2 regions of the Lysinibacillus sp. FSL M8-0337 genome follow, and region 2 is predicted to be linked to the other one. Evidence: a T-box and tRNA genes for the amino acid it is inferred to sense, from the RefSeq annotation. Region 2 holds a T-box; the other holds one or more tRNA genes.

Region 1 (5,996 bases), 1.5 Mb from region 2:
TCGCTACTCGTTGTTGTTGTCCACCTGAAAGCTGTTCTGGATAGCTATAAGCTTTGCTATCAAGACCGACCTTTTTCAAAAGCTCATGACCTAATTGCTCTGCATCCGCACGACTCATTTTACGAATTTGCATTGGCGCCATTGTAACATTATCAATGACATTCATATGAGGGAACAAATTAAATTGTTGGAACACCATCCCGACTTCTGCTCGGATGGCATTAATATTTGTTTTTGGTGCATTTATCTTGATATCTTCTATATAAATGGCACCGTCCGTTACTTCTTCGAGCATATTGATGCAACGTAAAAAAGTACTTTTCCCTGACCCTGAAGGACCAATGACACAAACCACTTGCTTTTCTTGTATTTCGTAATCAATACCCTTCAATACTTCTAGCTTCCCAAAGTATTTGTGTAGGTTTTCAATTTTAATCATCTTGCTTCTCTCCCTTCTGCTTTACGAGGGACATAACTATTGCTAAATCGCTTCTCTATAAATGCGACTACCTTTGTTACAACATATGTTAAAACCAAGTATAGTAGGGCAGCGACAATATACGGTTCCCAGAAACGGAAGCTCGCACCCGCTACTACTTTACTTGCATATAAAATATCTGGTGCTGCAATAACCGTTACTAGAGAAGAATCTTTTAGTAACGCAATAAATTCGTTACCAAGTGGTGGAATCATACGTCTAAAAGCTTGTGGTAAAATTACTTTTTTCATCGCTTGATTGTGTGTTAAGCCAAGTGAACGTGCTGCTTCCATTTGCCCTTTATCAATGCTCTGAATACCCGCACGAAAAATTTCTGCATTATAAGCAGCACAGTTTAATACAAGTGCTGTAATACCAGAAACCATATAACCTAATGAATGACCAAAAATTGTTGGAATAACCGCTAAATGAATTAGTAAAATTTGCACAAGCATTGGTGTTCCACGGAATAAATCCACATATAGTTTAGATGGCCAGTAAATTAATTTATTTTGCGATAGTTTTCCTAAACCTAATAGTAAGCCTAAAATAATACCACCAAAATAACCGCTGAGTGTTAAAATGATTGTTATACCTATACCACGTATAAACATATCACGGTAGTTCCAAACTATGTCCCATTGTAAATCAAAGATGTCCATCAGAACCCCTACTTTCCCATTCAAATTCTCTACTATTAAATCCCCTAATAAATCAAATGAGCCGCTAGCATGATTAGGGCTAACGGCATCATTTATTACTTAAAGTCCTGACCAGTAATTTCTGCTAATTTACCATTGTCTTTAATTTTTTGTAGACCTTCATTTAATAGTTTTAATAACTCCGTATTGCCTTTTTTCACCATAAAGCCATAGTATTCTTTTTCAAATGCATCATCTTCAATTACTTTAAGTTTTGCATTTGGATTCGCCTTGATATATTCATAAATAACTGCATTGTCGCCAATTGTTGCATCTACGTTACCGTTTAACATTTCTTGAATAGCAACAGGTTGGTTTTCAAATGCCATGATGTTTGTACTTGCATCACCTTGTAATTTTTTTGCTGCCATATGACCCGTTGCATTAATTTGTACAGAAATCTTTTTATCTTTTAAATCTGCTAAAGACTTAATATTAGAATCTTCTTTTACAACGATTAATAATTGAGATTCATAATATGGTTCTGTAAAATCAAATGATGCTTTACGTTCTTCATTGATCGTAATACCAGAAGCACCGATATGTGTTTCACCATTTTTAATTGTTTGGAATACTGGCTCCCAGCCAATGTTTTCCCATTCTACTTTAAAGCCCATTTCATCCGCAATCGCTTGCAAAATATCGACATCTAATCCCACAATATTCCCTTTATCGTCAATTGACTCGAACGGTGCAAATGTAGCCTCTGTTCCTACCTTATACACCTTGTCCTTCGCGCCACCATCAGCCGGTGCATCGCCAGTAGATGTGTCTTCTTTAGCACCGCAGCCCGCTAGCACAAGCGTAAATGCCGCCACGATCATCAATAACGTCCAAAAACGTTTTTTCATAGTTTTTCCCCCTAAACATTTAATGATTTTCCGATCACTTCATTTTTCTCAATTCGGAAATGTTAGACTATTAGGTCAATTATAGTGTCAATAGAGTTGATATACAATACGATTTCGTATAAAAGTGATTATTTTTTCATAAAAATGAATTTTACTAAACATAATGAAGAAAAATTATGTAATAAAAACAAGATGTTCGTCGTAAAATGTATACTTATGCAATTTTAAGATTGTTTTTATACAGATTTTAGATATTTTGGAGCACAAAAAAAGAATCCCCTCAGATAGGATTCTTCTTTTGGGCTAGCGTGCTAGCCTCACGTTCGGTATGTTCACTAAAAAACTTTTTGGAGTTGTTGCTTTTTGAAGGTTTAGAAAGGAATAAATCTGGGAATAATGCCTACGGGACAATATTCCCTCCTATTCCTCTCTTTCTCCCCTAAGCAGGCTGCTAAACTACTTATAGGAGAACGAGCTATAAAAGTATATCAAATAATCAGTAAAATGGCGCCCTCGGAGGGAATCGAACCCCCAGTGCAAGAACCGGAATCTTACGTGTTATCCATTACACCACGAGGGCAATTGAACATAAAAAAAAAGTACTCACTCTAAGGCTTTACGGTAAAGCATCATGTAGATAACCCTCATTTCAGAAGCATACCTGCAAAATAGTGTACTGTACTTTAACTTACGACCTTTCCATTATACAAACGTCTTGCCCATTTTTCAACTATAAATTATTATTTTTGTTATGTATTTTATTTTTTAATATCAGCGTTAATATTTGACCTTCCCTGACTATAATGTGTATGATAAGGTTACAACTGAAATATAATGGATGATTTCAGTAAAAGTATTCGAATTTAGCTTTTTAAGGAGGATTTAACATGAATTTAATTCCTACAGTTATTGAACAAACAAGTCGTGGTGAACGTGCTTATGACATTTATTCACGACTACTAAAAGACCGTATTATCCTATTAGGTAGTGCGATTGATGACAACGTTGCAAACTCAATCGTTGCACAGCTTCTATTCTTAGAAGCAGAAGATCCAGATAAAGATATTTCTCTTTATATTAACTCACCAGGTGGTTCGATTACAGCTGGTATGGCAATCTACGATACAATGCAATTCATCAAGCCAAAAGTACAAACAATTTGTATTGGTATGGCTGCATCTATGGGTGCTTTCCTGCTTGCTGCTGGTGAACCTGGTAAACGTTATGCATTACCAAATGCAGAAGTAATGATTCACCAACCACTTGGTGGTGCACAAGGTCAAGCGACTGAAATTGAAATTGCGGCAAAACGCATTTTATTCCTTCGCGAAAAATTAAATGGTATTTTATCTGAACGTACAGGTCAGCCATTAGAAGTCATTTCAAGAGATACTGACCGTGATAACTTCATGACAGCTGAACGTGCGAAAGAATACGGCTTAATCGACCATATTTTTGTACGTAACGAACGCTAATTAGAAAAACCGCTAAGCTCAAATGACTTAGCGGTTTTTTTAATGGGTGCTAGGCTCTCACGTAAGACATAAAACATCCGCTCACTAGCGAGAGTCGCAACTTTCATTTGTGTCCGCCCAACGGCAATATCAAAAACCTCTAAGCTCTTATGACTTAGAGGTTTTTGATTAGTCTTCCTTTTCAATAAGCGCAGCTAAGGATGAAACCGCTTGCTCTGCATCGCTACCTTCACTGCTTAAAACAACCTTCGTGCCTTTTGCAATGGCTAAGCTCATTACACCCATAATGGATTTGGCATTTACTTTTTTATCGTCTTTCTCAAGAAAAATATCAGCGCTGAAACGATTTGCTTCCTGTACAAACAACGCTGCTTGTCTAGCTTGAAGTCCTAATTTTAATTTTACCTGGACTGTTTTTTCAGTCATTCGCAATACTCCCCTTCACTACCGTTCATCTATTAGTATTATATTACCTCACTTAACAGCAGAAGAACAATAAGCGATTGTGCTTGCTTTCATATCAAATACGCATGAAAACTTAACCGCCTATCTTTTCACCTCTTCTTAATGCATCTGCTATTTCGTCTATTTTACGCAATCGATGATTGACTCCTGATTTACTAACCGTTCCACTTGATACCATTTCACCAAGTTCTTTTAACGTCACATCTTGGTATTCCACACGTAGGCGTGCAATTTCGCGCAGTTTTTCTGGCAACTGATCCAAGCCAATGGAATTTTCGATAAATCGAATATTTTCTACCTGACGCAGTGCAGCACCTATCGTTTTATTCAAGTTTGCTGTTTCACAGTTGACAATCCGATTCACACTATTGCGCATATCGCGTAATATACGAACATCTTCAAATTTCATCATGGCTTGATGGGCTCCGACAATATTTAAAAAGTCGGAAATCTTTTCCGCTTCCTTTAAGTATGTCACAAAGCCCTTCTTGCGTTCAATGGTTTTTGCATTCAATTCAAATTCGTTCATTAAATCCATTAATGCCTCACCATGCTCTTTATACAAAGAATAAATTTCTAAATGATAGGCAGACGTTTCTGGATTATTTACCGAGCCACCTGCTAAAAACGCTCCACGTAAGTAGGCTCTTTTATGACCACTCTTTTTAATCAGCTCTTTAGAAATCGTATGATTAAATTGAAAATCATCTGAAATAATAGCTAAATTAATGAGCAATTCACGTGCACCCTCACGTACACGACATATATATACATTATTTTTTTTCAATCGCATTTTCTTACGTACAAGTAGCTCCACATTATATGGATACAACTTCTTCATTATCGTATAAAGCCTTCGTGCGATTGCAGCGTTTTCGGTTTGCACGTCTAAGCTAAGTTGTTTGTTAGCAAAAGATAACGAACCATTCATACGAATTAACGCGGATACTTCCGCTTTCATACAGTAATCGTCCGCTTCTACCTGTGTAAGCTCTTTTTTTGTTTCTGAAGCAAATGACATAGCACGCCCCCCTTTCGACCTTTATTTCTATGTATATGTTCATCTTACCATATACAACAAGCATTCTTTAGGACTCTATTGTAGGCTTCCTTACTTTTTGGGTAAGATTTTTGCATAATCCACAAGCCATTTTGCAACATTTGCCGCATTATGGCGAACTGTCCCATCAGGTCGAATGGTTGCAATATCTCGTTTAATAACTTCTAATCCCATACTTTCAAGCTTTCCAACATCAAATGTTACGGGCTCTGCACATTCTTCTTTATACAGTTCTTTAACAGGATGTGGCAGTTGCTCATCATTGACTAAAATAGAATCGATAAAAGAATTACCAACATGCTTGTGTATTGCTTGCACATGGTCCCCTGCTGTATAGGAAATTGTCTCACCTTTTTGAGTCATTAAATTACATACATAAATTTTGCGGCCCCTTGCTTTTACAACAGCCTCCCCAATTGCTTTCACAAGCAAATTCGGAATAATACTCGTATATAAGCTTCCAGGTCCTATTAAAATATAGTCTGCCCGATGAATTGCCCGTATTGCTTCTGGTAGCGGTTGCACATTTTCAGGCACTAAAAAAACGCGGTTAATGCGTTTTGATGCTGTCGGGATTTTAGACTCACCTTCAATTATTACGCCATCTTCTAACTCGGCATGTAAAGTAATCTTTTTATTAGCAGCTGGAATCACTCGCCCATGTACTTTTAGCACTTTTCCCATCTCACTAATAGCATGGCTAAAATCCCCAGTGATATCTGTTAAAGCCGTTAACATTAAATTACCTAAAGAATGACCGTTCAAATCATCTGATACTGAAAAACGATATTGAAACATTTGCTCAACAAGTGGCTCCACGTCTGATAATGCAGCGATGACATTGCGGACATCCCCAGGTGGGGGAATATCATAGTCATCACGTAGACGTCCTGAGGAACCACCATCATCCGCAACTGTTACGATTGCAGTGATATCAAACGGGTGATGCTTTAAACCACGCAGTAA
Region 2 (5,996 bases):
AACATGTCGGCAACAGATTGATCACCACAACCTGTTAACAGGAGGGTTGCCGCTCCAACGATAAGCATCTTTTTTCGCATTTGTTCACCAATACTTTCTATCGAACTTCTTTCTTTACTATCATAAACAACGATGTCATTTGTTTCAAGTTTACATAATATCATTATTGAAATATATCCGTTAAAATAAGGCCATTTTTAAAAATTTATCTACTTACATTAAAGAAAAATAGCATTTTGTCATACTTTTCGAAGTGTTCTTTCTGTTCAAGAAGCACTCTTTAAACGAGCAAAAGGCAGTAACGACATGTTAAGTTGCCGTTACTGCCCTTGCAATTAAAATTTTTTTGAAACCTGCAAAAGACATGCTATTTATTTCTTCCTTAATACAAGTGCTGTAGTAATAATCCCAAACGTTAATAGCAAAAAGATAACGAAGGTAAACGAATGGTTACCTGTTAAATCATAGCAATAACCGATTAGTGTAGGAATAATTGCGCTCATCATAAATCCACCAGACATGACCATTGAGGACCAGCTATTGGCCTCTTCATGCGAGCGTGCTTCATCCAATGGTAATAATAAACCAATAGGAAACAATCCACTTAGCACAATCCCAATAATAAGAACGCCAATCCATACTAGCCATCCCGTTCCTAACCATAATAGTGCAAAACCGATAACACCGATAATTCCTAATGACAATAGCCATCGAATACGATTTGACCATTTTTCCATTAGGATCGGGACAACTATATTTCCTATCATCTGTATGATTGACAGAAAAGTTAACATCGAACTGGCAGCAACGAGTGTTAAGCCTTTATCTTGTAAAATAGGCGTTAACCAAGACATCATCGAGAAAAATAACGATGTTTGAAAACCAAAATAAAGTAAAATCGTCCACGCACGGCTGTTTTTCCACGGATTACGTACAGCTTCCTTTGTTCGCTCATCCTTTTGTACAGACGACTGCTCTACCTGATTTGGGATAACAAGCAACCAAATTATAAGAGCAAGCACAGCCAGCATTGCCCAGCTACCAAGGGCAATGGTCCAATCTTTATGAAACCCATTATAAAATGATACCGTTAATGCCGCACTTAATGTTGCACCTGTCCCAATGCCAAAAGAATACACGCCAACTACCGTTGCAAAACGATTTGGAAATTGTTCTTTAATAAATGCATTTACCATCGGCCCGATAATAGCGATGGCAAGACCAGCAGCAAAACTTGTAACCACAAGCAAAACGAAGCTTTCCTGTAACCATCGAAGTCCATTGGCTAACCCAATAATAGTTAAAAGTAGTGCAATTGAAAACTTTGTACCAAGCCGTCGCTGTAACGGAACAGCCACTGGTGCAAAAAGCCCCATACAAAAGACAGGAATGGATGTTAATAAACTCATTTGCGTATTGGATACTTGAAGAGACTCCATTAACACATTAAATAGTGGCCCTATGCTAGTTACAGCTGGTCGCATATTGAGGGCGACGAAAAAAATACTGACAACAACGACGATTGTCGAAGCTGTCCATTGTTTATTATTCATAACGTTGAATACCTTTCTAATGCCAAGTTCACTACTATGTCATTGTCCTTGATAAATAATGTTGTCAGACATCCGATTTCTTCTAGTCTTCTTTTAGCATTTTCTCTGCTTACGGTCAATATTTCATTATTTTTATATGCATCCTGCTTTATTTGTGCTTTTGGCACAATAAACTTAGAGAAGCATCATCACATATTTTTCGGTGCTTCGATTCCTAACAAAGCTAATGCTTCGTTTAGAATTATAGCTACACCTTGACATAATGTTAAACGGCAACTTTGTAAGCGATCTTTTGTTAATATTTTATTCGTTGCATAATATTTATTAAACGCACGAGCTAATTGTAAAGCATATTTAGCTACGATGGAAGGATCTACTTGTTCATAAGCGTTCGTTATTACACGAGGAAATTGTTCAAGTAACAACAAGACCTGCCATGCCTGTTGTCCTAACGGTTGGAAAGACACTTCCTCAAGTGGACCATCTGCTTTGTCCAAAATGGAGTGAATGCGTGCATGCGTATATTGGATATATGGGCCCGTTTCCCCTTCAAACTGCATCATGTCGTTTATAGAAAATTCAATATCATGGATGCGATTATTTTTTAAGTCATTGAAAATAACGGCACCTACACCAACCTGCCTTGCTACTTCTTCTTTATTTTGTAAATGTGGATTTTTCAGTTGAATACTTTGTTTTGCAGTCTCAATCGCTTCTGTCAATACATCATGAAGAAGAACAATTTTCCCTTTTCGCGTTGACATCTTTTTTCCATCTTGAAGTATCATTCCAAAAGCCACATGGCGTAAATCTTGTGCCCAATCATAACCCATTTTTTCAATAACGTGAAATAACTGTTGGAAATGCAATGTTTGTTCATTGCCCACGACATAGTAAATTTTTTCAGGATTATACTGTTGCTTTCGATAAAAGGCAGCGGCTAAATCACGCGTAGCATACAGTGTAGCGCCATCTGTTTTCATTATGATACAAGGAGGCATATCCTCTAATTCAACCACATATGCACCTTCAGATAGTGTCAGCAGTTCTTTTGTTTGTAATTCACTTACAACCGCTGGCATTTTATCATTATAGAACGCTTCTCCTTCGTAACGATCAAATTGAATACCTAACAACTGATATAGTCCCTTAAATTCTTCTAATGATACTTCTCTAAACCATTGCCATAGAGCAAGTGCCTGTTCATCTTGCTCTTCTAACGCTTTAAATGCCGCTCGCGCTTGTACAATTAACGTTGCATCTTGTTGTGCTTCTTCATGAAATTTTACATAAATTTTCAATAATTCTTTAATTGGTGCAGCTTCAATTGCTTGTTGGTTTCCCCATAGATGATAAGCGACAATTAACTTTCCAAACTGAGTACCCCAATCGCCTAAATGATTAATACAAATAGCCTTATAGCCATTTTTCTCTGCTAGATTGGCAAGGGCATTGCCTATAACTGTTGAACGTAAATGCCCCATTGAGAAAGGCTTGGCAATATTTGGTGAAGAAAAGTCGAATACGGCACTGCCTTTACTTATTGGACTTGTTCCATATAATTTTTGCTCTTTCATCACTTTGCTTAATACTTGTTGTGTGATGAGGTGTTGATTTAAAAATAAATTGACATATCCGCCAACTAGCTCGATAGATTGTATCAGCTCACACGTTACATTTTTTTGAATTTCAGTTGTAATGGTTTGTGGAGATTTACCTAGCTGTTTAGACAGTTTAAAACACGGCAGGGCAAAATCACCCAATGCTCTATTTTTAGGTTTTTCAAGTAATGTTTCAATCTCCTCGGCTGCTACTTGCTGATGTAATGCTATCGCTAAACTTTTCGCAATGTGTGTTATCAATCCATTCCCTCCTCTACAAAATAAAAAAGCTCCCGTCTCAAATAAGAGACGAGAGCAATGCATTCCCGTGGTACCACTCTAGTTGCCATTATTATGACCACTTTCAATTGATAACGGGGTGACGCCCCGGTATTCCCTACTAATATTTCGGGAAACTTCTCCAAAGTGCGTTTCATTCAAACGACCTGCATTAGGCTCACACCATCCCTAACTCGCTTGGCAGCTCAAAATGAATTACTGTCTTTTTCACAGAATGTACAATTGTTAATTTTGGAATATTTTACATGATTATATTCTTCAAGTCAACGTTGTTTTGGTTTAAGTAGCGAACGATGGATAATGTCAAATTTCTCCACTTACATTCAAGCTCACTTCTTCATTTAAAAAAATGCGAATATCTATTAACGTAATTCAATTAAATTAGGTAGCTTCTCCAATACTACTTTAAACTCTAGTAAGTCTTTAAATATATATTGTTTATCAATGCCATTAAAGAAAGTATATTGCGCACGTTCGAGATTATTCGTGATTTCAAGGGAGATCGAAACATGCGTCAAATCACAGTCCGGTAAATGACAGTGTTCTTCAGCAAACCATTTAACGAATACAGGTTCCGTTATCTCTTTTGTATAGAAAAGTAAATTTTGATCTTCATAAAATCTAAACTTAAAGCCCTTTTGCAATAACAAGTGTAATATTTGTTCTTTTGTCTCCATTGTTCATCCTCCTATAATGAAAATATTTTTTTGCTTGTAACAGTTTTACACCTAGATTATACCAAAGTAAACATTCCCAATTATATACATCTTTCTATGTTAACATTATTTGTTTGATTATTAAAATAATACACCTACATTTGCAACTACAATACCTACAGCTAATATGGTGTTTTTATACGTTTTGCAATAAGAAAAGAACATATTTTGAAAACCTATAATCAAAACATGTTCTTGATATTAAATAATTACATTTCAATAAATATGAAAGAAAGTGAATCGACAGCGTAACTTCAATTTTTGGCAGTCTGTAGCACCTTGCTCTTATTGACATCGGACAGCACTTTGACAGAAATAGCTCTTGCGTACTCATCCAAAAGTGCAATCGTCTTCTTTATTTCCATATAAGTTGTTTCAGGGTTAATCGTACACATTCTTAAAACTACTTGGCCGTTTAATATCGTCGTAAAGACCCCAGCATAAGCACTACTTACCATTTTTCTCGAAATTTCTGTATTCACTCTATTTATGATCTCATCGTCAAAATTCGATGGTGAAAATCGAAAATTGACGATTGCCAAGTTCGCTTTCGTTATAATGCTCCAATCCTTGTACTTTAAAACTTCACTTTCTGCATATTCTGCTAGACGTATACCATGATTAATCAATTCCTCCATCTTATCCGACCCTAGAACTTGCAACGTGAACCACAGCTTTAGCGCTCTAGCTGGCCGTGTCAGTTCCATACCAAAGTCCCAAAAATTAATTTCTTCATTATTTATTTGTGCATCCCTTAAATATTCAGGATTAGTATGAAAGCTATGAAATAATAGGTTTTTATTTTTAACCAAAATCATGCCACAACCATACGTCTGAAATAACCATTTATGGGCATCCCAACTGACGCTATCGGCATTTTCAATCCCTTTTAACTTACTTTTATGCTTTTTTGACAGAAGGACAGTCGCTCCATAAGCCCCATCAACATGCATCCAAAGGTTAAACTTTTGGCAAATGCGATGAATATCTTCCATACGATCAATACTTCCTGTATTAGTGGAACCAGCACTGGCAATCACTATAAATGGCTTTAAGCCTAATGATAAGTCTGCTTTTATTTGTTCATGCAGCAACATTGTATTTAATTTAAAATTATCAGTTGGAATAATTCTAATATTACGGTCGCTTAAACCAATTATTTTTAGACCTTTCATTACGGATGAATGTGTTTGATCGGAAATATAGGCTATTCCTTTGGCAAGATCACCATCCAATTTATTATCACGCGCTACGGTTAACGCAGTAATATTTGCAATCGAACCACCTGATACAAAAATTCCGCCAGATTGTTCGGTGTAACCAATTTTATTATTTAACCAAGCGATGAGTTCCTTTTCAATATAACTTGCCGTAGGTGTTGACATCCAACTTCCTGCATGCATATTGTAAGCATTGGTTACGACATCAGCTACCCATGATATGAGTGATGCAGGGCCTGGTACAAAACCAAAATAGCGAGGATGATTAAGCTTAGCTCTATATTTATAAATATATTCTACTGCATCAGATAGAACGTCGCACATCGGTCTACCTTCACTTGGTATTGCTAAATCATCCAATAGTTGAAATATATTGGCGTTTGAGAATTCAATGACCTTTTGGCTATGCAAATTTTGCTGCTCTGATAAAAATTTTCTTATAAAGTTTACCATCATCTCTTCTAGTTCAATTATGCTATCGATATTGTTATTCATACATCATCATTCCTTCATTTTAAGTTGTGCAACGTGCCATGTTTTTAGCAATTATTGTTGGTCACCCTACCAATCATCCGTTCTCCACTAAAAAATCCCCCTAATTTCAAT

The links. The T-box of region 2 lies ahead of argS (arginine--tRNA ligase). A T-box ahead of a tRNA ligase gene usually reads a tRNA of that ligase, here a tRNA-Arg.
Region 1: it encodes a tRNA-Arg, which carries the amino acid that the T-box ahead of argS (arginine--tRNA ligase) is inferred to sense. The anticodon was not compared.

What each region holds. Positions count from the first base shown of each region.
Region 1 is NZ_CP151996.1:3,744,346-3,750,341, forward strand. Features, by position in the region: gene MKY08_RS18250 (amino acid ABC transporter ATP-binding protein) at 1-439, opposite strand, end outside; gene MKY08_RS18255 (amino acid ABC transporter permease) at 436-1,140, opposite strand; gene MKY08_RS18260 (basic amino acid ABC transporter substrate-binding protein) at 1,236-2,030, opposite strand; tRNA gene MKY08_RS18265 (tRNA-Arg) at 2,536-2,610, opposite strand; gene clpP (ATP-dependent Clp endopeptidase proteolytic subunit ClpP) at 2,918-3,505, shown strand; gene MKY08_RS18275 (HPr family phosphocarrier protein) at 3,674-3,931, opposite strand; gene whiA (DNA-binding protein WhiA) at 4,044-4,991, opposite strand; gene MKY08_RS18285 (YvcK family protein) at 5,082-5,996, opposite strand, start outside.
Region 2 is NZ_CP151996.1:2,256,532-2,262,527, forward strand. Features, by position in the region: gene MKY08_RS10700 (hypothetical protein) at 1-164, opposite strand, end outside; gene MKY08_RS10705 (MFS transporter) at 372-1,553, opposite strand; gene argS (arginine--tRNA ligase) at 1,742-3,415, opposite strand; T-box leader at 3,457-3,674, opposite strand; gene MKY08_RS10715 (hypothetical protein) at 3,817-4,131, opposite strand; gene MKY08_RS10720 (aminotransferase class I/II-fold pyridoxal phosphate-dependent enzyme) at 4,425-5,885, opposite strand; gene MKY08_RS10725 (MFS transporter) at 5,992-5,996, opposite strand, start outside.